DNA from 3 places in the Lysinibacillus sp. AR18-8 genome. Region 2 is predicted to be linked to each of the others. Evidence: riboswitches for the same ligand, from Rfam matches in the RefSeq annotation. Region 2 holds a riboswitch; each other region holds the start of a gene.

Region 1 (10,134 bases), on a different contig from region 2:
ATGACTACTTGTTTCATATTATTGATTCCCTCCAACTTTGTGTGCCAGTTCACCAAGCGTTATTTTTTGAAGCTCAACTAATTGTTGTATGCCTTTTTCACCTAATGCTAACAATTCATTTAGTTCTTCACGAGAAAAAGTAGCTTCCTCACCAGTACCTTGTAATTCAACAAATCGTCCTGCGCCTGTCATCACAATGTTCATATCAACAGCTGCAGCCACATCTTCTACATAATTTAAATCAAGAATAGCGCCTTGTTCTTCAACGATCCCAACACTTGTAGCTGCTAAAAAGTCTATTACTGGGAATTTTTCAAATGGCTTTTCTTCAGCAAATTTAGCAATGGCCTGTGTCATGGCAACAAATGCTCCCGTAATGGATGCTGTACGAGTACCGCCATCCGCTTGAATGACATCACAGTCAATCCATACAGTACGTTCGCCTAGCGCTTCTAAATCGACTACAGCACGCAATGCACGCCCAATCAAGCGCTGAATCTCCATTGTACGACCATTGACTTTCCCACGAGAGGATTCACGTGGTGTCCGTTGAGCGGTTGCACGAGGCAACATGGAATACTCGGCTGTAATCCACCCTTTCCCTTGCCCACGTAGAAAACCAGGTACCTTGTCTTCAATCGTTGCGGTGCAAATTACTTTTGTATTGCCTACTTGAATTAATACGGAGCCTTCAGGGTGTAATAGATACTCACTATCTATTTTCACAGGTCGTAGCCCATCTGCATTTCTACCATCATATCTTGTCATATATATCGTTCCTCCTAAAAACTTTCGCGCCCTCATCTTATCATAATTTGTGCCATCAAAAAAGTACTCGGTGGCTTATGTACAATGCTGAAAACGGCAAAAATCAGCCTAGCCTGTTGCTAAGCTGATTTTTTATTTTAATGTGATACGTTTTATGTCGAGAGTACCTTGCTCTAACCAATTCTCAGCAATCGAACGGAAAATTGGGACAGAACCAGTTGCAAAAAATCTATGAGCAGGCACCGCATTTGCATTTGCTAAAGTGCCATTATACGCTAACATTTCCTGTACATCCTTTGCTGTTTCCTCCGCAGAAGATAAAACATTCACATCTTCTCCGACAACAGCTTCAATTTGTTTTTGTAAAATAGGATAATGTGTACACCCTAAAATAACCGTATCAAATTGTCGATTTTTCAACGGCTTTAAGCCTTCTGCTATTAAATTATTTGCAAAGTCACCTTTATATTCGCCACTTTCTACAAGTGGTACGAATGTGGGACAAGCTAGTGGAATAATATGTGTTGACGTATTGAGTGACAATAAGGCTTCTTCATACGCCCCACTTTTAATTGTTCCTTCTGTTGCAAGCACAACGACTTCATGTCGCTTCGTTTTTTTTACAGCTGCACGTGCGCCAGCATTGATAACACCTAGTACTGGAAAAGGCATATTTCTTTGTAAACTTTCGAGTGCTACTGCAGTCGCTGTATTACAAGCTATAACGAGCATCTTAACATTCATTTTTTCGAGTGCTTTTGCCATTTGCCAAGTAAAATTCCGTACTTCCTGACGACTTCTTGGACCATACGGACACCTTGCTGTATCGCCAATATAATAAATCGTTTCGTTTGGCAATCGCTTCATGATTTCTTTTGCTACGGTTAAACCGCCTACTCCTGAGTCAATAACGCCTATCGGGGCATTCATACTTTCCGCCTCAATCCTGTTTCATGTGTACATGTAGTTTTTCTAAATAGCTTGATAATTGCGCGACTTCTTGTTCATTAAAACCAACAAGCATCTCTTGCAAATATTGCTGTCTTTTTTCAATTACTTCTTGAATGATACGTTCGCCCTTTTCGAGAAGATGAACGACAACGACACGGCGATCATTTTCATCACGCACACGCTTGACTAATTCATTTTTCTCCATTCGGTCCACTAAATCTGTTGTCGTGCTAAAAGCTAAATATAAACGGTTTGATAATTCGCCAATTGTAATATCACCAAGCTCTTCTAACCACTGTAATGCAACAAATTGTGGCGGCGTAATCGCATAATCGGAAACAATTTCTCTTCCCTTTTGCTTCACGATGGCCGCTATATAGCGTAATTCCTTTTCAACCGTTGCAACGGTTTCAGGTGAGTGCTTTGTTACTTCATCCGACATATAACTATTTCACTCCTAAAAATACGTTGAATAGTTCTATTTTGTCGTTTTTTTCACGAAATAGCAAGTGTCCATTAGTCTAATTTAAATTCTTCCAAGCGTAACAGCTCAATTAACGCCTGAGATCGATTCGTTACACCTAGCTTTTGAATTGTATTGGAAATGTGATTTCGCACTGTTTTTTCACTAATACCAAGCTGCTCTGCAATATCTCTCGTTGTTTTTTCAGCTAATAAAAGCGCAAATATTTCACGTTCTCGGTTTGTTAAAAGAGAACGATGATGAGAGCCATTCATTCAGTTACACCCTCCTCCCCCGCACGTATTGTAACTTATGTTAAGGGGCAGGAAGCGGTGACGGCTATTTGCATGATTATTCCATGTTTCCTTAAAAATTTCGAAAATTACATTGTTACATTCATAAATTTTACGTAAAAAGCAAAACCTACTATTTCAATAAATTTACATATACTTATATATTGAACTAGTGAGGCAGAATGGCCAACTGAATGAATTTCGTTTTTTCTTCCTCTGAAATCGGCACACTTTTACCTGTACGAGGATCCATTTGTACAATTGTTCCACGACCAGTGAAACAGATTTCGTCCTTTTGATTTTTTGCTAGATAGTGAATGTCCATCGACGAATTCCCAACTTGCGCGATTTTTGTATAGATTCGTAGTACGTCATCAAAGAAAACCTGCTTTACATAATCGCATTGTAAATCGGCTACAATAGGTATAGATTTCACATTCTCTTCTCCAACTGGGGGCATTAAAATTCCTAAATGTCTGAAGTAATCAATTCTTGCTTGCTCAAAATATGTAAAGCTAATCGTATTGTTCATATGACCATACATGTCTGTTTCTGAAAATCGCACTCGTACCTCGCTAAAAAATGAAAAACCCTTTTCCCACTCTTGAAAATTATCGATATAATTTGCCTTCATGATATACCATCCCCTGTCATGTAATTGCCCGTCTTTTATCAATCAACGGCAAACAAAATGAATACATATTCATTATAAAAGAAAATGCTATATTATCATAGAAAAAATGTAAATAAACAACTTGATAAATTTCATTTCTATAACTATAAAAAACTCCCTTACACTTCGTGTAAGGGAGTTCAGCTTGTCCGTATATTAGTCTACGTAGTGGTCAGAACCGAAGAAGTTACGGAACATTTGCACTGTAGTTGCACGGTTTAATGAAGCGATGGATGTTGTTAAAGGAATCCCTTTTGGACATGCAGCAACACAGTTTTGAGAGTTACCACAGTTTGCAAGGCCACCGTCACCCATAATCGCATTTAAACGTTCATCTTTAATCATAGCACCAGTTGGGTGAGTGTTGAAAAGACGTACTTGTGATAATGGAGCTGGTCCGATGAATGAAGCTTTTTCAGACACGTTTGGACATGCTTCCATACATACACCACAAGTCATACATTTAGATAGTTCATAAGCCCATTGACGTTTACCTTCTGGCATACGTGGACCTTCACCTAAATCATACGTACCATCGATTGGTACCCATGCTTTAACTTTTTTAAGCGCGTTGAACATACGTTCACGGTCAACTTGTAGGTCACGAATAACAGGGAATGTTTTCATTGGCTCCAATTTAATCGGCTCTGTCAATTGGTCTACTAGTGTAGAACATGATTGACGTGGACGGCCATTGATCACCATTGAACATGCACCACAAACTTCTTCTAAACAGTTCATATCCCATGATACTGGTGATGTGTTTACACCATCTTCAGTAACAGGATTTTTTTGAATTTCCATTAAAATTGAAATTACGTTCATACCATGACGGTAAGGCACTTGGAATTTTTGCCAGTAGCTATTGCCGCCTTGTGTATCTTGACGTAAGATTTCCACTTTGACCATTCTTCCAGTATTAGCTGCGATTTGCATAACTTTTAGTCTCCTTTCGCAGAGTAGTCGCGTTTACGTGGTGGGATTAATGAAACGTCGACTTCTTGGTACGTGATGATTGGATTACCAGTAGCTGGGTCAAACTTCGCCATTGTTGTTTTTAAGAAGTTCTCATCATCACGGTTAGGGAAATCAGGTTTATAGTGTGCACCACGAGATTCATTACGTAATAGTGCACCTTTTGTCATTACTTTTGCAAGCACTAACATATTTTTAAGCTGACGTGTAAAGTGTGCGCCTTGATTGCTCCATTTTTGCGTATCATTGATGTTGATGTTGTTCCAACGCTCAGTAAGCTCATCAAGTTTTTTCAATGTATCTTCAAGCTGATCATTGTAACGTACTACAGTCATTGTAGCAGTCATCATTTCACCAAGCTCTTTATGCAGTAAGTAAGCGTTTTCTGTGCCTTCCATTTTCATGATAGCATCCCATTTCGCTTGTTCCTCTTTTACACGAGCATCGTAAATCTCTTGTGGAAGATCTTCAGCATGCTTTTTAAGGTGTTTTACATAGTCTACTGCGTTTGGTCCTGCAACCATACCACCGTAGATAGCAGATAATAATGAGTTTGCACCAAGACGGTTTGCACCATGTTGAGAGTAATCACATTCACCTGCTGCAAATAGACCAGGAATTTCAGTCATTTGATTGTAGTCAACCCATAATCCACCCATTGAATAGTGAACTGCTGGGAAAATTTTCATTGGTAATTTACGTGGGTCATCCCCTACGAATTTTTCATAGATTTCGATGATACCACCAAGTTTAACGTCCAATTCATGTGGATCTTTATGTGAAAGATCTAGGTATACCATGTTTTCGCCATTGATACCAAGTTTTTGGTTTACACAAACGTCGAAAATTTCACGTGTTGCAATATCACGTGGTACTAAGTTACCATAAGCTGGGTATTTCTCTTCTAGGAAGTACCAAGGTTTACCGTCTTTATAAGTCCAAATACGACCACCTTCACCACGAGCTGATTCTGACATTAGACGGTTTTTGTCATCTCCAGGAATCGCTGTTGGGTGAATTTGAATGAATTCACCATTCGCATATGAAGCACCTTGTTGATAAACGATAGAAGCAGCAGAACCTGTGTTAATAACAGAGTTTGTTGTTTTACCGAAGATAATACCAGGGCCACCAGTCGCCATAATAACAGCGTCTGCACGGAATGATTTAATTTCTTCTGTACGCATATCTTGCGCTACGATACCACGACAAACGCCGTCTTCATCGATAATAACACCAAGGAATTCCCAGTGTTCATATTTATTTACTAAACCAGCTACTTCATGAGAACGAACTTGCTCATCTAGCGCATATAGTAATTGTTGACCTGTTGTTGCACCAGAGAAAGCTGTACGGTGCATTAAAGTACCACCAAAACGACGGAAATCTAAAAGTCCTTCTGGTGTACGGTTGAACATAACACCCATACGGTCCATTAAGTGGATAATGCCAGGTGCTGCATCACACATACCTTTAACTGGTGGTTGGTTCGCTAGGAAGTCCCCACCATAAACTGTATCATCAAAGTGGATCCATGGAGAATCCCCTTCACCTTTAGTATTTACCGCACCATTAATTCCGCCTTGCGCACAAACAGAGTGTGAGCGTTTTACAGGAACTAATGAGAATAAATCAACTTCAGTACCAACTTCAGCTGCTTTAATCGTTGCCATCAGACCGGCAAGACCACCGCCGACAACAATTATTTTGCTTTTCGCCATGATTATTTCTCACTCCTCTTAAAAAATTGCAATGATTGCATGTGCTCTATCGTAGCTTCTATTGAATTATACGAAAGCTAAAATAGCAGCCACACCAACTACACTTAGAATTACGAAAAGAATGTTTGTTACGTAAGTAGCGATCTTTTGAGACTGAGGAGATTGTGTAATACCCCAGCTTACTAGGAATGCCCATAAACCGTTAGATAAGTGGAAAGTTGCTGATAAAATACCAACAATGTAGAATCCAAGCATGAATGGATTAGCAACAATATTCGCCATCATGTCGTAATCAACGTGTGTGCCAAGTGCTTTTTGAATACGAGTTTGGAAAATATGCCATGCAATAAATATCACTAAGAATACACCAGTAAAACGTTGTAAAGAGAACATCCAGTTACGGTACGTGCTGAAACGTCCTGTGTTTGGTGTAGCAGTGAATGCAATGTAGACACCATAGAATGCGTGGAACATTAATGGAATATAGATGACAATCCATTCAACTAGGATAAGGAATGGAATCTTTTCCATTACTGCGGTAGCATCGTTGTAACTTTCTGCCCCGCCTGTTGCTGTAAAGTTAATGAACAGGTGCATCGTTAAAAACAGACCTACTGGAATGATCCCAAGTAGAGAATGTAAGCGACGCCATAAAAACTCTCGATCTTTCGACAAGACTGTTACCCCCCTTAGTACTTAAAATAGCACAACAAAAGAAGTCATCATTTTGTAAATGATACTTCATTGACTGTGTATTTCATCATGGTACAATATTATGACATGTTTATTGTACTCTCAAGAGCTACGAGCGTCAAGGCAACTCGGAGTTTTTCATAGAGCTTATTAAAGAACTAATCTAGTACATGATGCGTCGTTTTTTCTCGAAAAATCTATCATTACTTTATTACCGTTAAATTTTAAGAAAATTCTAAGAAAGAAGGATAACAATGTTAAACACTCCATCTCCTACAATCTCATCATTTGGCTATGAGATCATTCGTGATCATATTCTATCTTCTATACTTGGTAAACATGAAGATGACGTCCTTTATTGGGCAGGTAAAGAGCTTGCTCGCAAGTTCCCATGTAAAAGTCAAGATGAACTTATCGCATTTTTCGCAGATGCCTGCTGGGGTACATTAGAACTCATAAAGGAATCAAAAGATGGACGTATTTTCCAGTTGACAAATGACCCTGAAATTCTTCAAATAAAGCAGCGTAGCTTTAAACTTGAAGCAGGATTTATAGCAGAGCAAATTCAACTAGCTAAAGGCTACCTGACAGAATGCTATAATGAAAAACGGGAAAAGCAACAATACGTCATGTTTACAGTCAAATGGGACGTTAAAGAACGTATTATGAATACCATTCCCACAGAATAATTAAAAAGGATTGTCTCCCATTAAAGAATGGGATGACAATCCTTCTTTTTTCTTCCTTTTATTTCGGTCAATTACATAAAATGCTGTTTCTTCTATTATTATATGTAAAGTGCTTGCTCTAAATTAAACTCATCATGGAGAGCATTAGCTGCTTGGATCATATCATCCTGTGGTACAACAACGGACACTTTTATTTCAGAAGTACTAACCATTTTTACAGGGATATTTTCACGACGTAACCGATCAAACATACGAGCAGCAACGCCTGGATTGGAAGCCATGCCTGAACCAATAATAGAAACTTTTGCTAGTCCAATTTCGAAGTCAGCAAAACTAAATCCAAGTGATAATTTACTATCCTCTAAAACACGTAATGCTTCCGCAAATTCCTCTTTTAAAATGGAAAACGATACAGTTGGCTTCAACCCATCAATAATGGCTTGGACAATAATATCTACATTAATACGGTTCTCTGCAAGAACCGTAAATATATCTGCTAATGAAGCATTGGAAAAAGCATCATACCCTACTGTTAAACGAATAATATCTGATTCAAATGCAACACCACGAACGACTAAATTTTTTTCCATTTCCACTTCCTCCTTCAATAAAGTGCCTACTGATTCTATTAAACTTGAACGTATAATAACAGGCATTTGAAATTTCTTCGCTAACTCCACCGCACGAGGATGTATGATATGAGACCCTAAATTCGATAATTCCAACATTTCATCATATGAAATTTCTTGAAGCTTTTGGGCATTGGGAACATATCGTGGATCTGCTGTATAAACACCATCCACATTTGTATACATATCTACTCTCTCCGCTTCCAACGCTATGGCAAGTGCAACAGCAGCTGTTTCAGCTCCACCTTTTCCAAGCGTGGTGATATTGTGCACTTCGTCAATCCCTTGTTCTCCAGCAATAACCACAATTTGTCCCTGTGCAAAATGTTCTTCCATACGACTAATATCTATATAGTCGATACGAGCATGTCGATACATACCATCCGTATGTATACCAGCTTGCCATCCAGTTAGAGACACAGCCTCATAGCCTGCTTCCTGCAAAGCGATGGTAAATAAAGCACTAGATAATTGAGATCCAGTTGACAAAACTGCATCTAATTCTCTTTTCGACACATCGTCAGTTAGTTGGTGTACCATCATTTTCATCTCTTTCGCAGTGTGTCCCATCGCTGCAACGACCACTACTACATCCAATCCTTTGTCCTTTTCAGCAATCGCTTTCCTAGCAGCCTCTTGGATTTGTTCAGTAGAAGCTAATGCAGCTCCTCCAAACTTCATCACGATTTTAGCCATTTCTTTCGTTCTCCCTTCCAGTTCATGTATTTCACCAAATTATGGGGGGTAAAACCGTTTCTAGAAAACTAAAAGGCAGCCTCCACATAACGTGAAAGCTGCCTATAACATGTACAATAATCGTAACTTGCGCATGTGTGATAGCTCTCCGAAACGTTTAGAATCGACAGTCTTACATTTCTTAAATGCAAAACCAGTACAACAATGGAACAACAATCCTGTACTTCGGCAAGCTCCCCTTTCACACAATATCTCTGGACTTGTCCATCCTCCATCGTGTTACTCTTGAATCTTGCACCTCTATCATCACTTTAAAGTGAATGTATTCAATTCATTAAGCCTTTGCGTAAACAAACTAGTCACGCAGTTGACTCTTCATAACATTGAAAACAATGTTATTTATAACCATAGCACATGCCTATTCCTTTGACAATGATTGTTGCTGAAAATAGCTAAAAATTTGGCTTGCTAAATTAGCGGGCATCCCAGCCTCCTGTAATGCTAGCTCGCTCGCCTCTCGAATTTTTTTGACTGAACCGAAATGTTTAAGCAGCTGTTGCTTTCGTTTTGGTCCTACCCCTTCAATATGATCTAATACAGATTGAATGGCATGCTTCTCATGCTGTTGACGCAAGAAGGTAATAGCAAAGCGATGGACTTCGTCTTGAATTCGTTGTAATAAATAAAAGCCATCACTTGTACGTTTTAAGCTAATCACTTCTGGTGGATCACCAAACAAGAGCTGAGATGTATTATGCTTATCATCCTTGGCTAAACCAGCAATCGGTATAACAAGACCAAGCTCATCTTCTAGTACTTCACGGGCTACTTCCATTTGTCCCTTACCACCATCAATTAAGACTAAATCTGGTAATGGTAGTCCTTCCTTTAAAACACGTATATAGCGACGACGTATAACCTCCTGCATTGCACCGTAATCATCATGCTTGGCTGCTGTACGCGTTTTATATTTTCGGTACTCCTTTTTCGCAGGCTTCCCATCAATGAAAACAACCATAGCAGACACTGCATCCGTTCCATGCATATGACTATTATCAAAAGCTTCAATTCGTAAAGGTGTACTAATACCCATTGCTTCACCAAGTGCCTCACAAGCACCAATCGTACGTTCTTCCTGACGCTCTATTAGCTGGAATTTAGCTGCCACAGCAATTTCAGCATTTTTGGTAGCTAATTCAACCAATTCCTTCTTTTGACCTCTTTTCGGTGTGAGCACTTTAATTTCTAATAATTCTGTTAAGATAGCTGCATCAATGGCTTGTGGAATAAAAATTTCTTTTGGCTTAATATGCTCTGGCTTTTCATAAAAGCGCCCAACAAATGTTAAAAATTCTTCCTCTGCATCTTGATAGATGGGGAAAATTGAGACATCGCGCTCAATCAGCTTTCCTTGGCGTACAAAGAAAACCTGAACACACATCCATCCTTTTTCAACAGCATAGCCAAATACATCTCGATTTGTTGTATCACTTGAAACTATTTTTTGTTTCTGCATAACCGTATCAATATGGGCAATTTGGTCTCGGAATTCCTTCGCTCGCTCAAATTCCAGGTTTTCTGCA
Region 2 (10,134 bases):
CTGTCCCTCCTTTGGTATACATAAAGTAAAGCTTGAGCCTTCCCCTAGCTTACTTTTCACATCTATCGTTATACCTAATTGTTGTGCCAGTTCGTGTGCTATTGCTAGCCCTAGCCCTGAACCACCTGTTTTACGATTACGATCCTCTGTTACACGATAGAAACGCTCAAACAAATGAGGAATATGCTCGACTGGAATACCAATACCAAAATCTTGGATGGTAATACGTACATGGTTGGTTGTTTCAGTGGCTTGAATACGTACTTCATCCTCACTATATTTCCTAGCATTATCCAGCAAAATAAAAAGTAGTTGCTTCAATATTTTTTCATCACTATAAATAAATTTTGGTATCTGCGCATCAATTCTAAATGTTCGATGATAAGCCTGTTCCATTTGTGAAGCTACTTTATTTAAGAAAGGGGCAAGCTCTAGTTGTTCGAAATGAATGTCCAATTGCTCTTTGTTTTTAGCTAGCTCTAGCAATTGCAACACCATTTCATGCATACGAGATGATTCATTGGCAATGGCCTGTAAGGATTCCTGAGCAACCTCACGATTATCAAAACCCCTTCTTAGGAGTAGTTTTGCATAACTTTCAATGACAGTTATAGGAGTTTTTAACTCGTGAGAGGCATTTGATACAAATTCTTGTTGCTTTTGATAATGTTGTTCAAGCTTCTCCATCATTATATTAAAAGTGCGGTTAATGTTTATTAACTCGTCCCCACCTTTTTCTGTAGTATCTATTTTTTCATATTTCCCAGTAGATGCACTTTTGCGCATGGTCTCATTTAAACGTTCTAGCGGTAATAAAATAAGTCGCCCAAGTACCAAGCTCGCTAGGAAAATTGGAATCGTTGCCACGACAGATACAACAACTAAGATGACCTTTAACAAATCTAATGTCCGTTCTACTTCTTCCATAGATTGCTGTAATGTTATGTCCACCACCGTTCCGTCGATCCAAATGGCAGGCATAGTGAAGGTAATGGCAGGGACTTCTTGCATTTCAAGGGTAGCTTGAACCTTTGTTTTCAAACGTTCACCATCATAAATATAAACAGCACCATCTGTTGGCATATAAGCTCTTAATACTTGCTGTAGGTTGGTTTGTGCATTTAACTGACTCAGTGTAGAGCTTAAATCATTTGCCCGTGACTGGAGCTGATTATATTCCGTATCATAGGCAAATTTCTCATACAACAAATAAATTCCACTATTTGTTGCCACTACAATAACTAGCATCAGCAATGTTGTTAGTAGATGAATTTTTGTTTTAAGTCTCATAACTGTGTTCCTTTAGCACATATCCAACACCTCGAATTGTCTGGATAAGAGGTGTTGGATTAGCAGCCTCAAGCTTTTGTCGTACATAACGTATATAAACGTCCACAACATTTGTATCCCCATAATAATCATAGCCCCACACAGCCTCTAATATTTGCTCCCTTGTCAGTACTTGTTTAGGATGCTTTAGTAAATAGAACAACAAATCATACTCACGAGGTGTCAGCTGAATTTCCTTATCAAAATATACAACTTCCCTCGTTTGCTCGTTTATCGATAAATGGCCAAATGTAAGTGCTATTTGCTTTGGACTTACCTTCTGTGAAAACCGTAATGCATTGCGAATTCGTGCCAGTAGCTCCTCAATTTCAAAAGGCTTTGTCACATAATCATTGGCTCCTAAATCCAAGCCCTTTACCTTATCCTCTACTTCACTTTTAGCAGTTAGCATGATAACAGGTGTTTGGGATTCTGTTGCACGAATACGCTTTAGCACATCAATACCGCTCATCTCAGGTAGCATGATATCAAGTAAAATTAAATCCCATTGTTGCTCACGGTATTGTAGTAAGCCTTCTGCTCCTGTATGTGCCATTGCTGCCTCATATCCTTCAAATTGAAGCTCCAGTTGTAGCACTCTCGCAATATTCTCTTCATCTTCTATAATTAAAATTCGATGTGTCATGTCGAATCCGTCCTTCGCCTTTTCTTTTCATCGTATACGATACAAGTGGTGAAAGTCTAATTAGAAAATGATGAGAATGGCACATACTTATAGAAGGATAAAGCAAACTACTTCACTTTTTTTATTCCTAGCGTTAGAATACTAATATCTTATTTTCCTATAGGAAACTTTATTTCACTGATGATACTTTTTGAAACGAGGGAACAATATGGTTTACAAACGAGTCACAAAATCGTCTGCAGAGGCGGTTTTAGATGGAGATATAAAAGGTTGGCGAAGATTCTTGCCATTTTTAGGACCTGCTTTCATTGCAGCAGTTGCCTATATTGATCCTGGCAATTTTGCTACAAATATTACAGCAGGCTCTCAATACGGCTACCTGCTACTTTGGGTTATAGCCTTTTCTAATTTAATGGCCGTGTTAATTCAGTCCCTGTCTGCCAAGCTTGGGATTGCGACAGGAAAAAATTTACCTGAAGTAGCACGCGAGCATTTTTCTAAAAAAACATCTATCTTTTTATGGATACAGGCGGAATTGGTCATCATTGCCACAGACCTCGCGGAATTTATCGGAGCAGCATTAGGGCTTTATTTACTTTTTAATATCCCAATGCTTCCCGCCGCATTGATTACAGCAGTAGGTTCATTCGCTATTTTAGAGTTGCAAAGAAGAGGATTTAGAGCCTTTGAAGCAGGAATTTCTGGAATGGTTTTAATTGTTGTATTGGCATTTGCCTTCCAAACATTTTTAGCGCAGCCAGCATGGGGCGATGTGGCGATTGGCATGTTCACACCACACTTTGAAGGTGTAGATTCACTATTATTAGCAACAGGTATTTTAGGTGCAACCGTTATGCCTCATGCTATTTACTTACATTCTTCTTTAACTCAAAGTCGTATTATTGGTCGAAATGAGGCAGAAAAAAAACGTATTTTCCGTTTTGAATTTATCGATATTATCATCGCTATGATTATTGCTGGTGCCATCAATATGAGCATGCTCATCATTGCCGCAGCCGTATTCCATACCCAAGGCGTTGTAGTTGAAGATTTAGATGTTGCCTATAATGGCTTAAAAGATATTCTGGGCCCAATGGCTGCCATTTCCTTTGGTCTTGGTTTACTTATTGCAGGGCTTGCTAGCTCCTCTGTAGGGACTTTAGCTGGTGACGTAGTGATGCAAGGCTTCATTCAAAGAAAAATACCTCTTTATTTACGTAGAGCGATTACCATGGTGCCACCACTTGCAATCATTGCCTCTGGTGTGAATGCTACCTATGCTCTCGTTCTTAGTCAAGTTGTTTTATCATTTGGTATTGCCTTTGCACTTGTCCCTCTTGTTATGTTTACAAGTAAACGAGACATTATGGGAAGCCTAGTTAATCACCGTATTACAACTGTTTTAGGTTGGTTTGTCGTAGTCGTTGTTGTTACGTTAAATATTTACTTACTGTGGGAAACAATTTTTGGATAACAAAAAGCCAGGTACTCTATAGCAATGAGCACCTGGTATCTTTTTGATTAAACATCCACCTTTTCGATATTTCTAATGGCTAAATAAGCAATACCAAGACCCACGATTGCTAAAGTAATTGGAATAATAATAATATCGTTTAAAGTAAAGTTACCTGAATTTGACGAAGTTACAGACACAATTATAATAGATGAAATGATAGTTGTCGGTATAGAGTATTTTCTCATCCCGAAATACAATGGGATTAAAGCTATACCTGAGGCAGCAATCGCATTCATCAATACAGAAGGTATTTGCTGGATAATTAAAGAACTAGATAGTACATCAGGAATTAATTCATATCGATCGCTTATGATACAAAAAATGGTTGTAATAAGAGCATTGGAGATAATGATCATACTGAAAGTAAATAGCATGACAATAGCAAGCTTTGCGACCATTAATTTCTTTCTACTTATAGGATACATAAAGGCTAATGTAATGGTTTTAAATTTATATTCTCCGATGATTAACTTAGCTATTAACGTAGAAGCAAAAATCATAAAAACTGCTCTTACAAATGAATCAATAACACTGAATGCAACCTCATAATTTTCAAGCCCTGGGTCTCCTTCCACTTTAGAAATAAATAAAATCATAAACAAAAAACCAAGAATAACAAAATTAGCGATAATTGCTCCTTTAACATATGAACCTAAATGAAATTTTTTCATTTCTAAACGCATTAAATTAAGCATGGACAACACCTCCATTGATTAGCTTTAAGAAATAATCCTCTAATGAACTAGTATTTTTACTAATCTCTTCAATCTCAACGTCATGTTCAATTAATGCTCTCGATAGGCTTTGTTGGGATACTGTTGAGTCGTATATACGTATAGAGTTATCATCCATCAGCTTAAAATTCGTAATGTTTAATTCGCTTTCAATAATAAACGCTGCCTTTTTCCCATCACTTACGATCACTTCAGTATAATTGACCTGATCACGATTAATAGTATCCATTGCTACCTCAGTGATGAGCCTTCCCTTCTTAATAACACCTATTGTATCGACCAATTGTTCTATTTCAGCTAGAATATGACTAGAGATAATAATAGTTATGCCGTACTCCTTACAAAGCATCTTGAAAAGCTCTCTTAACTCCTTTATCCCTACTGGGTCCAATCCATTAATTGGTTCGTCTAATATAAGTAACTCTGGCTTTGTAATAATGGCCCTTGCGATGCCTAATCTTTGCTTCATCCCCAGAGAAAAATCTTTAACCTGCTTATTCTCTGTATTCGATAACTTTACTAAATTAAGAACATGTGCAATTTCTTTCTTATCATAATAACCCATGTATTCACAATGTAATTCCAGGGTCTCTCTAGCCGTTAATTTTTCATAAAAAATAGGATATTCAATAATTGTCCCCATTCTTTTTAGTATTTCATAGGATTTGTCCGTCAATTTCGCCCCCAAAATTTCTACATCCCCACTTGTAGGTTTCGTAAGATTAGTTAGCATCTTCATAACAGTCGTTTTACCCGCACCATTAGGACCTAAAAATCCATAAATCTCACCTTTCTTAACGTTCATATTGACAGCAGAAACAACTTCCTTTCCATCGTACACTTTCGTAAGCTGATTTGTTTTTACAATGTATGTCATGTAATTCTCTCCCTCAATTGTGACTAGTTTCATTATAAAAAATGAAACTCTCTATTTTATTACTGCATTCTTACAAATTTCTTAAGTAAAAAAGCCTGCAAAGCATTAAAGCTCTACAAGCATAATGGATTCAATACATCATTCGCTTTAACGAAATCGTAAAAATAGTTTTTTCATAGGGAATACTCGATAAACGGATCGAGCCATTCATTATTTCTACAAGCCGCTTTGTAATCGTTAGTCCCAGACCGCTACCTTGGAAAGATTTATTTCGAGAATCCTCAAGTGTATACATCCTTTCAAAAACGCGATCGATATGGTATTCATCAATGCCCTTGCCACAATCCCACACATCAATATCAATATTGGCTTCATCGTTTCTTATAGTAATTCCAATTACATTGCCATCTGCTCCATATGCAATAGCATTAGACAGTAGATTGTTTAGCACTCTATTTAATGCTTCTTCATTACCAAGTGCATATATGGAGCTTTCAGGGATATCAATTTTAATATCTAATCCCAATGAAGTAACCAAATCGTAAAAAGACAAAACATTTTTTCGGCATATTTCACTGACATTGATTTTAGTGCTTGGATAATCTGTGTCCCCAGCCTCTAATTTTGCCAAGTCAAAAAATGTATGAATAATTTTTAATACTTCTAATGTTTTAGCATGTACACCCGTAAGTAAACGTTGCTGTTCCTCGTCACTAATCCCGTTTTGAAGTTGAAGCATTTCAATATAGCCAAGTACAACGGTTAAAGGCGTTTTAAGATCATGCGAAATATTGGCCAACATCTTTTTCGTAGAATTTTCCATTTTACGATGTGTAGCCTGAATTTTTTGATGTTGATCTAGCAAAGTATTCAGTGTAATAAGTAACTGTTGAATTTCTGAATTTGTAGTTGTTACTAGAATCTTTTCATACGTCTGTTCATTCACAATTTCGTGTAGTTTTCGATGAATATATTGGATAGCACGTTCTTGTTCCTTCTTGATTTTCCATTGAAAAATAAGAATGCCGATTAGCAATACAATGATTAATAATAATAGAAATATCATATATTTTTACCCTTCAAATTTATAGCCGATTCCCCATAGGGTTTTAATATAGTGAGGATGTGACGGATCATCTTCTATTTTTTCACGGAGTCTTCTGATATGTACATTTATAATATTTTCATCTCCATAATAGGCATCTTTCCATATCATCTGATAAATTTGCTCTTTGGTAAAAACTTTGTGACGATTTGTCACAAACAATTTTAAAATGGAAAATTCCTTTGATGTCAGCTTTATCTCTTGTCCGCTCTTTGTTATTGAGAAATTAACGATATCTATCTTTAAATTATCAATTTCAAGGACCTCTTGCTTTTGTTCAGCTTGACTAGAGTATTTCGTAGCTCTTCTGATAACAGCCTTTACACGTGCTGAAAATTCTAGCATAGAAAAGGGTTTAGCAATATAATCATCTGCCCCTAACCCTAAGCCCAATGCTTTATCAACATCACTGTCTTTTGCAGACATAATAATGATAGGAAGTGCTGCCTGCTCTCTAATAATCTTTAATACTTCCAATCCATTTAATTTAGGTATCATAATATCTAAGATGACCAAATCAAAGATATTTTGCAAACAATTTTGTAATGCCTCTTCGCCATTAGTCGCTGTTGTGACCTGGAAACCTTCCATCGTTAAGTAATTATCAACCATTTCACGAATGGCTTCATCGTCTTCTACAAGTAAAATATGCTTTTGCACTATGATGCACCTCTCCTATCAAACCCAATTTCCATATGTATATTACATTACCATATTTATGATGTTTGATTAGAGAGATTTTGTTTATGAGTGTTGAAAAAAGAGCTGATCCATAAACCATCACTCTTTGGTTTATAGAACAGCTCTATTATTTAATCTTCAACTTTTAAATCACAATCTTCAAGTGGAAGCATTTTTGTTTTGTGCTTTAATTTATAGCCAAACCATAATGCTAAAAATAATGGAATCCCAATATACGAAACAAGGATACCGTACCAATCAATCTTATCGCCTGTAAAGGCTGTGTAATTTTGTCCAATGACTACGATCATACAAATTGTAAAAGCAAATAATGGTCCAAACGGATATAATTTGGCTTTATAAGGTAATAACTTTGGATCTAAGCCTTGTGCATCAAACGCTCGGCGGAAACGATAATGACTAAACGCAATACCTAGCCATGCAATAAAGCCAGACATTCCAGAAGCATTTAATAGCCAGATATAAACCACTCCATCGCCAAAGAAGGATGCCAAAAATGCTAAACAGCCTACAGCTAATGTTGCCATAAGTGCATAAATCGGAATACCTCTACGACTTAGCTTTGCAAAAAATTTAGGTGCATGTCCATCCACTGCTAATTGCCATAACATACGAGAAGATGCATATAGTCCTGAATTTCCTGCTGACAGCATAGCCGTTAAAATAATGGCATTCATTAATGAAGCAGCAAAGGCAATACCTAGGCGGTCAAACACTAGTGTAAACGGTGATACTGCGATATCTTCTGATAATAAACGTTCGTCTGTAAATGGAATTAACATCCCAATTGCACCAATCGCTAAAATATAAAACAAAAGAATACGCCAAAATACAGATTTAACAGCCTTCGGAATATTTTTACCAGGATCATCTGTTTCACCAGCTGTAATTCCTAGTAATTCTGTTCCTTGGAATGAAAATCCTGCAGCTAGGAAAATACCAAATGTAGCAAGGAAGCCACCATGGAATGGCCCATCACTAACAAAGAAATTAGTGAAACCTACAGGAGCCTGCCCACCTAAAATACCAAAAATCATTAGTAAGCTAATGATAATAAAAACAATAACCGTTGCTACTTTAATCATGGCAAACCAATATTCACTTTCACCATAACTTTTTACGGATAGTAAATTAAACGTCAATACCACAGCAATAAATAATACTGTCCAAAGTGCTGATGAGCTATCTGGGAACCAATATTTCATAATTAATGACACAGCAGCAATTTCGGCAGCAATGGTGATTGCCCAGTTATACCAGTAGTTCCAGCCTAATGCAAAGCCCAAGGCAGGATCTACAAATTTGGTTGCATACGTACTAAATGAACCTGAGGATGGCATATAGGCAGCCATTTCCCCTAAGCTTGTCATTAAAAAATACACCATAATACCGATTAAAGCATAGGCAAGCAATGCTCCTCCAGGACCTGCCTGAGCAATTGCTCCTCCACTGGCTAAAAATAGTCCCGTACCAATTGTACCGCCTAAAGAAATCATTGTAATATGACGGCTTTTTAATTCTTTTTTCAGCTTCGGTGCTTTATGTCCGAGCTGATTTACTTTTATTTCACTCACGATATAGCTTCCTTCCTATTTATGAGGCAAAAAAATGCCATCACATATACACTGTGATGGCTACATTAATCCTCAGTTTTTCCTACATGATAGCTCAACACGTTGTGCAAACGTGACAGTTCTGTTCCTTTCGGAGACAGCCCCAGCATGAGGTTTTCAAGTCCCCTCACACTTCGGCAATATTTCCTTTCAACTAATTTCATCAATGCTTGTCATTTCAATTAGCATACTTATAAATATCGCGACCTCTACCTCAATACAAACGTGAGGCATATAATTATTAAATTTATGATGTTTATTATACTAACATAAGACCATAGACATTTCAATACAACCACAAATGTTCTGTATTTTATGAATCTTCTACTATTTTTAATAGTGTGATAAAGTGTTATAGTAGTTCAATTAGAATGGTTATTATTAGGGGGGATTTTATTTTGACTACAAATGATCATTCCACTAGTTTTCCAAGTAAAAAAATTAGCTGGAAAGGAACAACCTTACTTTTAGTCTTTGGAGTTATCTTTATAGCCTCTACATTACGAATGCCACTAACTGTTGTTGGCCCAATTATATCCTTTATCCGTGAAGATCTTGGAATATCTAATGTTTTGGCAGGCTTTCTAACAACGATACCATTGCTGGCTTTTGCTGTTATATCTCCATTTGCACCAGTTGTAGCACGCAAACTAGGGCTTGAGCTAACATTATTTTTATCCACTTTTCTCTTGGCTTTAGGAATTGTCCTACGTTCACTTGGTACTACAGAATTACTTCTATTGGGTACTGTGCTAATTGGCGTAGCCATTTCTTTTGGAAATGTACTAATTCCAGGATTATTGAAGTTGAAATTTCCCTATCATGTGGGTTTATTAATGGCCTTTTTCACCATGTCCATGAATTTTACTGCTGGCCTTGGTGCTGGTATTAGCTATCCGATAGCTAATTCATCGTTAGGCTGGCAAGGTGCACTTTCCATTGCACTCATACTCGTTCTAATTACAATCTTAATTTGGATACCTCAACTAAAATCAAATAAACCAGAACCAGTTACTACATCTAAGAAGACCAGTACACCTTTATGGAAATCACCTGTTACTTGGGCTGTCACAGGGGCAATGGGTTTACAGTCTTTATTATTCTACACAACAGCAGCTTGGATACCTGAGATCTATATTGCTCAAGGTTTAGCACCTGATAAAGCTGGCTGGATGTTTTCAATCATGCAATTCTCACAAGTACCAATGGCCTTAGCAGTGCCTATTATTGCTGGTAAAATGACTTCTCAACGCCCACTTGTATTGATGTTTACATCCTTCTATTTAGTAGGCTTTGTTGGGGTTGTCATGGAATGGACAAGTCTTGGGGTACTGTGGATGGTTCTTCTAGGGTTAGCAGGTGGTTCTTCATTCGCCCTAGCAATGATGTTCTTCACTCTCCGGACTCGTACTGCATTTGAAGCAGCAGATTTATCAGGCTTTGCACAATCTTTGGGTTATTTATTTGCCGCAATCGGTCCTATTCTTTTTGGCTACTTGCATGATTTATTTGGTGGCTGGAATATTGCGGGATGGCTCTTTGTCGTTGTAGCAATGTTACTCTTCTTTTGCTCAATGAGAGCATCTAAGGATGAGTATGTGCATTAAAATTA
Region 3 (10,134 bases), on a different contig from region 2:
CCCAACAGTGACAAACCCAGAAACATACAAATTAGTGTCTAAACATGAAACAGTGCGTGCATTATATGGTGCACAATTAGTGGCAGAAGGTCTTGTAACTGCTGATGATGTAGCTGCACTAGATACAGCTATCTATGCAGAAATGCAAGCAGCCTATGACCACGTCAAAGAAATGGCAGAAAAAGATGATCATCATCATTTAGAAATGCCAGAAGAATTAAAAGTAGAGTTCCCACAAATTGATACAGCAGTAGGTGCGGAACGTTTAGAAAAAATCAATGAAGAGCTTTTAGTGTTTGAAGAAAACTTTGAACCACAGAAAAAGCTTGGTAAAATCTTAGAAAAACGCCGTGATGCTTATGCGTCTGCAAAAGTGGACTGGGGTCATGCTGAAACTCTAGCGTATGCAACGATTATTCAAGATGGCACACCAGTACGCTTTACAGGTCAAGATGCACAACGTGGTACATTCTCTCAACGTCACTTAGTACTGCATGATAAAAACAATGGCAATGTCTTCACACCACTACACCATATTTCTGGTGCGAACGCATCCTTTACAGTACACAACTCTCCACTGACTGAAGCTGGGGTGGTAGGCTTTGAGTATGGTTACAACCTAGAAAATAGCCATGTACTAACAGTATGGGAAGCGCAATTCGGTGACTTTGCGAATATGGCACAAGTGATGTTTGATAACTTTATTTCAGGGGCACGCTCAAAATGGGGTCAAAAATCTGGTTTAGTTATCCTTTTACCTCATGGTTATGAAGGTCAAGGTCCAGAGCACTCTTCAAGTCGTATGGAACGCTATTTACAAATGTCAGCTGAAAATAACTGGTTTGTAGCGAACTGTTCAAATGCAGGAAACTACTACCACTTATTACGCCGTCAAGCAGCATTATTAGGTACAGAAGGGGTACGTCCACTTGTAGTCGTATCACCAAAATCATTATTACGTCACCCATTAGCTGCGGCGAATGCTGAGCAATTAGCAAATGGTTCATTCCAAGAAGTGATTGAACAACCAGGCTTAGGGGCTAAACCAGAAGCTGTAGAGCGTATCGTTTTAGGTACAGGTAAAGTGATGATCGACTTAGCAGAGCGCGTGAAAGACGGCGAAGGCTTCGATCACCTACACATTATTCGTGTAGAACAACTTTACCCATTCCCAAAAGAGCAAGTAGCTGGTATCATTGCTAAGTATCCTAATGCAAAAGAGATTGTTTGGGTACAAGAAGAACCTAAAAACCAAGGCTCATGGAATTATGCATTAGAAACATTATATGAACTTTCAGAAGGTAAAAAACTTCGCTATGTAGGCCGTCCTGCAATGAGCTCAACTTCTGAAGGGGATGCAGATTCTCATAAAGCAGCACAAGCAGCTCTTATTGAAGAAGCGGTTGCTGAGCCAGTAAAGGTTAAATAACATATATCAATTTTTGAAACCGGGCTACTTGCCCTTAAGCAGTAGCCCTTCTATGTGCGTCATGCACGTTAATCAAAGGAGGAAATGAAAGTGGCTGAAATTAAAGTCCCTGAATTAGCAGAATCGATTACAGAAGGTAGTATCGCACAGTGGGTAAAAAAAGTGGGCGATCGCGTTGAAAAAGGTGAATTCATCGTTGAACTTGAAACAGATAAAGTAAACGCTGAGATCATTTCTGAAGAAGCAGGTGTATTAACACAAATTTTAGCTGAAGAAGGCGATACTGTACTAGTTGGTCAAGTTATCGCAGTAGTAGAAGCAGGCGAAGGCGCAGCAGCAGCTCCAGCAGCGGCAGCACCAACTGAGGCAGCACCTGCACCAGCAGCGCCACAAGCAGCACCTGCACCAGTTGCAGCAGCTCCAGTAGTAGAAGAAACTTCTGGTGAGCGTGTAGTTGCATCTCCAGCAGCACGTCGTCTTGCACGTGAAAAAGGTATTGACCTTGCAGCGGTATCTCCAGTAGATCCACAAGGACGTGTACGTGTACAAGATGTAGCAGCTCATGGTACAGCACCAGCAGCAGCACCTACATCCGTAGCAACTTCAGGAGGCCCAGTAGTATTCACACCAGCAGCTAATTCTGACCGTGTAACAATTGAAAAAATGAGCCGTCGTCGCCAAACAATTGCAAAACGTTTATTAGAAGTTAAACAATCAACAGCAATGTTAACAACATTCAACGAAATTGACATGACAAACATCATGGCACTTCGTAAACGTAAACAAGAAGAGTTTGTAAAAGCAAACGACATCAAACTTGGTTTCATGTCATTCTTCACTAAAGCTGTTGTTGCAGCACTGAAAAAATACCCATACGTAAATGCTCAAATCTCTGGCGATGAAATTCATTTAAATAACTTCTTTGATATCGGTATTGCTGTATCGACTGAAGAAGGTTTAGTCGTACCAGTTGTACGCGATGCAAATAGCAAAAACTTTGCAGAAATCGAAAAAGATATTGCTAACTTAGCGACAAAAGCTCGTGATAAAAAATTAGGCTTAAATGACATGGCTGGTGGATCATTCACAATCACAAATGGTGGTGTATTCGGTTCATTAATGTCAACACCAATTATGAACGGTACGCAAGCTGGTATTTTAGGTATGCACTCAATTGTAAACCGTCCAGTTGCAGTAAATGGTGAAGTTCAAATCCGTCCAATGATGTATGTAGCACTTTCATACGATCACCGTATCATCGATGGTAAAGATTCTGTAGGATTCTTAAAAACAGTTAAAGAATTAATCGAAAATCCTGAAGATTTATTATTAAATTCATAATTCCATTAAACCCTGCGAACAATGTTCAGCAGGGTTTTTTGTATGACGAAAGGTATTGACCGATTCTATGCTTGAAAGAGTACGAATGTTACATCGTTTAGAGGAGCAAAGAAAGAAAAAAACGCAACTTTTCTCACATATAGAACATACTCTATAATAAATATTTGTTGTAATTTTCAGAAATATCAACAAAAGTTCAACGATTTAAAGTGGAAGCAGAACGCACAATATCCTAATATTGTCATTAGTCAGAAAAATGTTAAAATCGTCTTGACGAACATATTAGTTTTATAGTAGTATCTAAATATCAATTAAATAAACAAACCTCACGAATTGTTACCAGTGAGGTAGAGGCGCGGTATTTATTAGTTCATTGTTGAGTAAAAGCAAGCGAAGACGCAATGAAGAAGGAAATATCGCCGAAGTATAAAAGGAGCTCGTACTTTTATACTGGGTCTGCAGTGAATAAGTGCAGGACTGTCCTAGTAAATGGATTTCCAGATTTACTAGGTTGTGCTATCTCGGAAACATGGAAATTATAGTGAGGATTTGGGCAACTGTCATAAAAGGTAAGACCTAAGTTCAATAAACTTAGGTCTTTTTTAGTACAGTTGTCTTATTTTTTTACAGAAAAGGGGAGTTTTTCATGAAAAGAAAATGGTTGTTAGTAATGATCTCTATCATGACGGCAATTGTGCTAGCTGCATGTGGCACAAGTGACAAAAAAGAGGGCGGTTCAAGTGATGCTGGAACTGACAAAGAAGAAGGTGGCGGTGAATTCCGAATTGGAATGGAGGCTGGCTACCCACCGTTCAACTGGACACAGCAAGACGATGCAAATGGCGCAGTGAAAATTGCGGATAATGCAGAGTATGCAGGTGGCTATGATGTACAAATGGCAAAGAAAATCGCTGAAGGTCTAGGCAAAGAGTTAGTCATTGTTAAAATGGAGTGGGACGGTTTAGTTCCAGCGCTACAATCAAACAAAATTGATGCAATTATTGCAGGTATGTCACCAACAGAAGAACGCAAGAAAACAATTGATTTTACAGAAAACTATTATACTTCTGATTTTGTTATGGTTATTAAAAAAGGTAGCAAATATGAAGGCGCAAAATCGATTCAAGACTTCTCAGGTGCTAAAATTACATCACAATTAAATACATCAAACTACACAGTTATCGATCAAATTAAAGGCGTAGAAAAGCAAACAGCAATGGAGAGCTTCCCAGCAATGCGTGTGGCGTTAGAAGCAGGTAAAATTGATGGCTATGTAGCTGAACGTCCAGAGGGCATTTCCGCTTCTGCTGCCAACGATAAATTCACATATGTAGCATTTGAAGAAGGCTTTGATACAGACCTATCAAATACTTCAATTGCTGTAGGCTTACGTAAAGATGACGCAAATCGTGAAAAAATCAATGAAATCCTAAAAGGCATTTCAGAAGATGATCGTCAAGCGATTATGGAAGAAGCTATTTCTCAACAACCCGCAGCACAATAATGACATGGCACGGACTAGCAATTAGTCCGTGCATGATCATTTCATCATTATCAAAATGAGAACCTCTCTACATAATGATAATGTCCTAGCGTGACAAATCATAGAATAGTAGAAAGAGCTAGGACACAAAAGAAATAAGCGAGCAAGATGACATTGTTAGGAGGAACATCATGAGTCTTGAATGGATACTTTCAATTATTGAAAACAACTGGCAAATGTTTTTACGAGGTGCGTATTATACGTTACTGATTTCGAGTATTAGTACAATTATTGGTGCATTTATCGGATTTTTCATCGGAATTATGCATACGATTCCAGTTCGTAAAAAAGGTGTGAAATTTTATAGCTTAAAGCTCATTAATTTTATACTAACATGCTATGTTGAATTTTTCCGTGGTACACCAATGATTGTACAAGCTATGGTTGTCTACTACGGATTAGATATCGCATTCGGTATCGATATGCACTTTATTACAGCAGGTATTTTAGTCGTTTCCCTCAATACTGGGGCATATATGGCAGAAATTGTTCGTGGCGGTATTGTATCCATTGATAATGGTCAATACGAGGCAGCATCAGCAATTGGCATGAATCACTTCCAAATTATGCTTCATGTTGTCTTACCACAAGTAGCGCGTAATGTTTTACCAGCGACAGGTAACCAATTAATCATGAATATTAAAGATACAGCCGTATTAAATGTCATTGGAGTAACGGAATTATTCTTCCAAACAAAATCAATTTCGGGTAACAACTTCCGTTATTTCGAATCATTCTTCGTTGCATGTGTTCTTTATTTCATCATGACATTTACCGCATCTCGCATCCTTCTGTATGTTGAAAAACGTCTAGATGGTCCTGATGCCTATCAAAAAGAACAAAAAGAAGCCGTATAGGGGGACGCACAAATGGCAGTCATTAAAATCGAGCATTTAAGTAAATCATTTGGACGTAACCAAGTGTTAAAAGATGTGAATTTCCAAGTGGAAAAAGGGGAGGTAGTTTGTTTAATTGGCTCCTCTGGCTCTGGTAAATCCACATTGCTTCGTTGCATAAATTTATTAGAAACGCCAAGTGGCGGTCAAATTATTTATAAAGGGGAAGACATCCTAGATGAAAAGCACAATATTCAAGAATATCGCACACATTTAGGCATGGTGTTCCAGCAGTTCAATTTATTTAACAACCACAATGTCATAAGTAATTGCACGGTGGGCCAAATCAAAGTGTTAAAACGTTCGAAAAAAGAAGCAGAAGAAACGGCGCTTAAATACTTGAAAATCGTTGGCATGGATCAATATGTGAATGCCAAGCCCCGTCAACTCTCAGGCGGACAAAAGCAGCGTGTGGCCATCGCTCGTGCCTTATCAATGAATCCTGATGTAATGCTATTCGATGAGCCAACATCCGCATTAGACCCAGAAATGGTGGGTGAGGTATTAAAGGTAATGCGTCAGCTAGCAAACGAGGGTAATACGATGCTCATCGTGACACATGAGATGGAATTTGCCAAAGAAGTAGCAGATCGTGTTGTCTTTATGGATAAAGGTGTAATTGTGGAAGAAGGCCCTCCAGCACAAGTATTAGTCAATCCACAACATGAACGTACGAAGGAATTTTTAAAGCGTACATTAAAATAAGCACAAAAAAGTGAGTCCAACCTGTTGGACTCACTTATTTTCTAGAATTCCATTCTGCATAAAGTACAAAGCAGATTGCGAATGCTACAGCAATGATAAAAAACCATTGCGGTACACCACCAAAACTCATCATAACACCTCAAATATTCATTTTTTTTGGATAGAATAGGTATAGTATTTCTTTTTTCTCCACAAAAGACCAAAAATATTATAAAATAAGCAATAGACATTAGCTTTTGCTAGTAAAGAGAGGTAGAGAGAATATGTTACATTTAAAATGGAAAGATGCGCCAACATTACGAACGGTTACTTGCAAACATACAAATGCATCGAAATACTTAGTATCAAACGTATTGACAGTAGGAAAAGAGTATGAAGTGAAAAATGAAACAGAAGAGTTCGTTTTTATCATCGACAACACAGGTAATGTCGGTGGCTACTATAAAGATTATTTTGAATAAAAACAAACAGGGTGGTTCAGAACATTTGCTGAGCCACCCATTTTTTTGTTAATCTCGCTGATAGCTGCTAGCACCCGCCACATCCTGTAGCTGTTGTTTCTCTTGTTCAGTTGCGGTATGCAGGGCAAAGACATCTTTAATTGCTGTTTGCAGCTCTTGCTGTGTTTCTTTAAACTTCGAAACTTGCTGTTCAAACGTGGGACTTGAGAAGCGATCATGAGCCCTTGATAATCGCTCCTCTAAACGTGCATAATGATGATCCATATGCATCGATAGCATCATCGCCAGTTGGTTTTTCCAGAGCGGAATCAAGGTAACGATAGAAAACTCAATTTTTTCAGCTAATGTTTGATTGGCCTGCTGAATCATACGAATTTGAGGAGCTGTTTGCAGAGCGACTTGCTGTGATACTTGTAAATCATAAATACGTTGATCGAGTCTTTCGATTTGAGCAGCAAAGTCATTTAATTGCTGGATCGCAAGTGGCTGTTTGGTAGCTTGGACACTCGTTATTTGTGCAGGTAGCTCTACCTCAATGGCTTGCTGCTTTTTCATTTGTCCTGCGGCAATCGCCGTTGCCAATTCCTCAAAAAATCCTCGATTATGGGCATAAAGCGCCTCTAAGTTTTCAACATCTTTTATCAGCTGAAGCTGTGCACGTTCTAGCTGAACGCCAATGCGTTCCACCTGTATACTAATACGTTCAAATTCTGTGAGTGTTTGCTTCACATTAGGCTCGGTTTTGCCAAAGATTTTTTTGAAAAAGGTTTGCTTTTTTGGTTCCAAAGCAGTTGGATCTACTCGATCTAACGTCTGCATTAAAGAATCCAGCATTTGACCAATTTTAGTGACATCCTTTTGCTTTACTTGAGCAAGCATGCGGTCGGCAAATTGAGACAGAGCTCGCTGTGAATCTTGCCCAAGGGACAGCAATGATTCAAAATCAGTCAAATCGATTTGACTGGCATACAGTAATGCACGACTTTGTGCAAGAGGCGATAGCGTTTCATAAGTCGCCATCGCCTCGTTTTGCGGAGTTGTTTCTAAATAGGATTGGACTAGTGGAGAAAGCCCTGGTATGGTATTTAGTTGAAATGCGTGTTCGTTTGCTGTCATTTATCATCGCCTCGCCAGTCCAATTGTTCTCTACGTCTAAGATTGGAACGATTTGCGAATTCAATCTCCATTTGCAGATGATCGATATCATTTGCAAGTGCATCCTTTAAATCAATTTGAATTGTGTCATTCAAATCAGTTAGGGTTTCACGTGTTTTGGATAAAGTTAATTGAATTTCCTTATCCTTCACTGGCTGCTTGGAAAGCATTGTATATTTATCCGTTAATTCTACAGCAGAAGGTAAGTGTGCATAGAAAAATGGTTCCACATTATAAAATTTACGTGGGTCTGTCTTGACGATTTTGACGATATTTTTAGAGATACGCGTCATTTCAAGTAGTTGTTTAAACGCTGAAACAGAACGTACACGTAAATAGTTTTGACTCAATGTTTGAATATGCTTATTAGCTGTTAATACTTGTGTTTCAATGTGTTTGAATTCTTCTTTTGTGATGCCTGCTATTTGCATGACTTTCTTTTTTTGTCTATGTTTCAGCAACGCTGTACTCGTCGCATAGGAACCCGCAAACAGTAAACCACCAAGGAAGAATCCAGGATTTGCCGCAATTGCTGCAATAGAAACAGTTGTGAGCGAAATAAGAAAGCTGGCACTATGTCTAGAGAAAAACTGTCCGACACTAAGCATTGTTTCATCCTCCTTGCTTTTCAATATGTCTATCTTCTTATACGAAATAATCGACATAAAGTTTCATTGAAAATTAATCCCTTACATAAATTTTACTGCTATTTGTGAACTTTCTCAATGATAATACATAGAATAAGTGAGTTGTTTCGATGAATAAGTCGGTTTTGTTATCCTTAGGAGCCATTCTGACATGGGAATGACGATTTTTTGCATCTCGGTCCCTGAATAGAGGAGCGTAATTTGATTCAAGAGCGGCTTCTGCCTCAAAGCGAGCGGTTAAGTGAGATCCATGAGCGGCTCCAACTCGAAAAGGAGCGGTTTATTCTCTAAGAAGAGCATCTTCATCCAAAATGAATGAGTCTTGTATGAAATTTTTCCAAATGAATTCGTAACTGATACAAAGGGGGATATAGGATGACGAAAATTTTTCTGGTGTCTATTACAAAAAATATGGATGAACCAGTAAGTGAACAGAAAGTGAAAGAAAAAGTCTTTGAGAAAAAATCAAAATTAAAAGCCTATTTAAACAAAGAAGGCTATATGAAGGAATCTAAAAATCAATATGTGAAAATCACTGATGAATCGATATTAGTTGCTGCCATTCAAAAAATAAAAATCAAAAAATGATGATAGGTCATGTTCTTAAGAGCATGACTTTTTTGCTTTCAATAACTAGGAGAGGAGGCATCATTCAAAGAACCCATAGCCCAGTGTCAGCTCTCTTGAAAAACGGCTTCCAATTTGAATCTTTTTCGTCTTTTTCGTTTGGCACCCAATCTAATATACAAATTGCACATATCTGGTAAGTATTTAGTAGTTTTTCATGCATTATATCCGCAACAAGGACAAGTAAATTGTATTACTTCCTATGTGACAACAAAACGCCGTGTTAGTTTAAAATTTGTTGAACCCCTCTCTAAAACAACACTACAAAAAAGCCAGACATTAAACAATGTCTGACTCCATACGTATATAGCCTTTTAAATCATCGTATAATTCTAAAGAAAATGAATTGGAATCGGCTTGGGGACTAACGCCTTTTTGGACAAAAAGGAGAAATTCATTGAGTGCCTTTTCTGAGCCCTCCACTTCCACTTCAATTTGCTCTGCGTCATTCAATCGACAGTATCCTTTTAACCCTAATTCAATAGCTTTTTGCTTGATGAAGAATCGGTAGCCTGTGCCATAGACATCACCAAAAAATTTTATACTTGCTCGTTTGTTCAAGGGAATACCTCCTACTTAATAGAGGAGAGGGGCGAACCTCTCCTTTTATTGCATGACACGTTCTTTTTCTAAATAGGCAATTAAGTTATTAATGTGATAAAGTACATGCTTAGATGCCTCATCGACTTCTTTTAGATGAATATCAGCTTGTTCGATATGACCCGCTTTATGGGCTTCAGCCGCAAGCTTCGCTGATTCATGGACGCGTAAATGATAGCCATCTAATTCATGATAGTCCTGTAAATGACCGAAACGTTCGACTGTACGAGGCGCAGTGTACCATTTGCCAAGTCGACAGTCTCTATGAGAAGAAACATCGCTTGGATCAACGTTTTCTAGGCCAAGGAACATGTTATAAATGCGCCATTTCCATAAAATATGATCCGCCTTCGATAATTGTAGTAGGGCAATAGATGAAAGCTGTACATTATTGTTAGCAATAAGATCATTACGGAAACGGTTAATTTCTTTCCCTAATAAATGAATATCGCTGGATGTATTATGACTATAATCACGAATATCTTCCTGCAAGCTTGAAATTTCGATCATTCTTGCTGAAACTTCATCAATCGCGGCTGCTTGTTCCTGGGAAATGGCAGCCGTATTTGTCACATCTAAATTAATACCCTCAATCGCTTGAACAATGGCATTTAATAATGGTAACGAATCTTTTGCTTCAACGGTTGCTTCTTTAATAATAGCTGTCGTATCGGTAATCGAGTTAGAAACATCATTCGAATAACTCTTTAAATGATGAACATTTGCGGAT

What was found. Region 2 has a riboswitch for lysine ahead of BFM98_RS21810 (amino acid permease). Riboswitches for the same ligand answer to the same signal wherever they lie in the genome.
Positions count from the first base shown of each region.
Region 1: it holds a riboswitch for lysine, as region 2 does, so the genes downstream of both, BFM98_RS12160 (aspartate kinase) here and BFM98_RS21810 (amino acid permease) in region 2, are expected to answer to the same signal.
Region 3: it holds a riboswitch for lysine, as region 2 does, so the genes downstream of both, BFM98_RS05730 (transporter substrate-binding domain-containing protein) here and BFM98_RS21810 (amino acid permease) in region 2, are expected to answer to the same signal.

Region 1 covers NZ_MDGU01000014.1:10,467-20,600, forward strand. Annotated here, with positions in the region: gene BFM98_RS12110 (XTP/dITP diphosphatase) at 1-17, opposite strand, end outside; gene rph (ribonuclease PH) at 19-768, opposite strand; gene racE (glutamate racemase) at 901-1,698, opposite strand; gene BFM98_RS12125 (MarR family winged helix-turn-helix transcriptional regulator) at 1,709-2,161, opposite strand; gene BFM98_RS12130 (helix-turn-helix domain-containing protein) at 2,236-2,457, opposite strand; gene BFM98_RS12135 (acyl-CoA thioesterase) at 2,645-3,109, opposite strand; gene sdhB (succinate dehydrogenase iron-sulfur subunit) at 3,305-4,084, opposite strand; gene sdhA (succinate dehydrogenase flavoprotein subunit) at 4,090-5,844, opposite strand; gene BFM98_RS12150 (succinate dehydrogenase cytochrome b558 subunit) at 5,911-6,519, opposite strand; gene BFM98_RS12155 (YslB family protein) at 6,792-7,226, shown strand; gene BFM98_RS12160 (aspartate kinase) at 7,325-8,551, opposite strand; lysine riboswitch at 8,685-8,862, opposite strand; gene uvrC (excinuclease ABC subunit UvrC) at 8,970-10,134, opposite strand, start outside.
Region 2 covers NZ_MDGU01000052.1:2,398-12,531, reverse strand. Annotated here, with positions in the region: gene BFM98_RS21845 (HAMP domain-containing sensor histidine kinase) at 1-1,290, opposite strand, end outside; gene BFM98_RS21840 (response regulator transcription factor) at 1,280-1,975, opposite strand; gene BFM98_RS21835 (Nramp family divalent metal transporter) at 2,184-3,449, shown strand; gene BFM98_RS21830 (ABC transporter permease) at 3,497-4,186, opposite strand; gene BFM98_RS21825 (ABC transporter ATP-binding protein) at 4,179-5,102, opposite strand; gene BFM98_RS21820 (sensor histidine kinase) at 5,233-6,168, opposite strand; gene BFM98_RS21815 (response regulator transcription factor) at 6,175-6,867, opposite strand; gene BFM98_RS21810 (amino acid permease) at 7,020-8,483, opposite strand; lysine riboswitch at 8,566-8,742, opposite strand; gene BFM98_RS21805 (CynX/NimT family MFS transporter) at 8,921-10,129, shown strand.
Region 3 covers NZ_MDGU01000006.1:206,842-216,975, reverse strand. Annotated here, with positions in the region: gene BFM98_RS05740 (2-oxoglutarate dehydrogenase E1 component) at 1-1,429, shown strand, start outside; gene odhB (2-oxoglutarate dehydrogenase complex dihydrolipoyllysine-residue succinyltransferase) at 1,520-2,770, shown strand; lysine riboswitch at 3,111-3,297, shown strand; gene BFM98_RS05730 (transporter substrate-binding domain-containing protein) at 3,417-4,274, shown strand; gene BFM98_RS05725 (amino acid ABC transporter permease) at 4,445-5,170, shown strand; gene BFM98_RS05720 (amino acid ABC transporter ATP-binding protein) at 5,183-5,914, shown strand; gene BFM98_RS05715 (DUF6501 family protein) at 6,178-6,375, shown strand; gene BFM98_RS05710 (toxic anion resistance protein) at 6,424-7,491, opposite strand; gene BFM98_RS05705 (5-bromo-4-chloroindolyl phosphate hydrolysis family protein) at 7,488-8,138, opposite strand; gene BFM98_RS05700 (hypothetical protein) at 8,553-8,765, shown strand; gene BFM98_RS05695 (acylphosphatase) at 9,084-9,365, opposite strand; gene BFM98_RS05690 (globin-coupled sensor protein) at 9,411-10,134, opposite strand, start outside.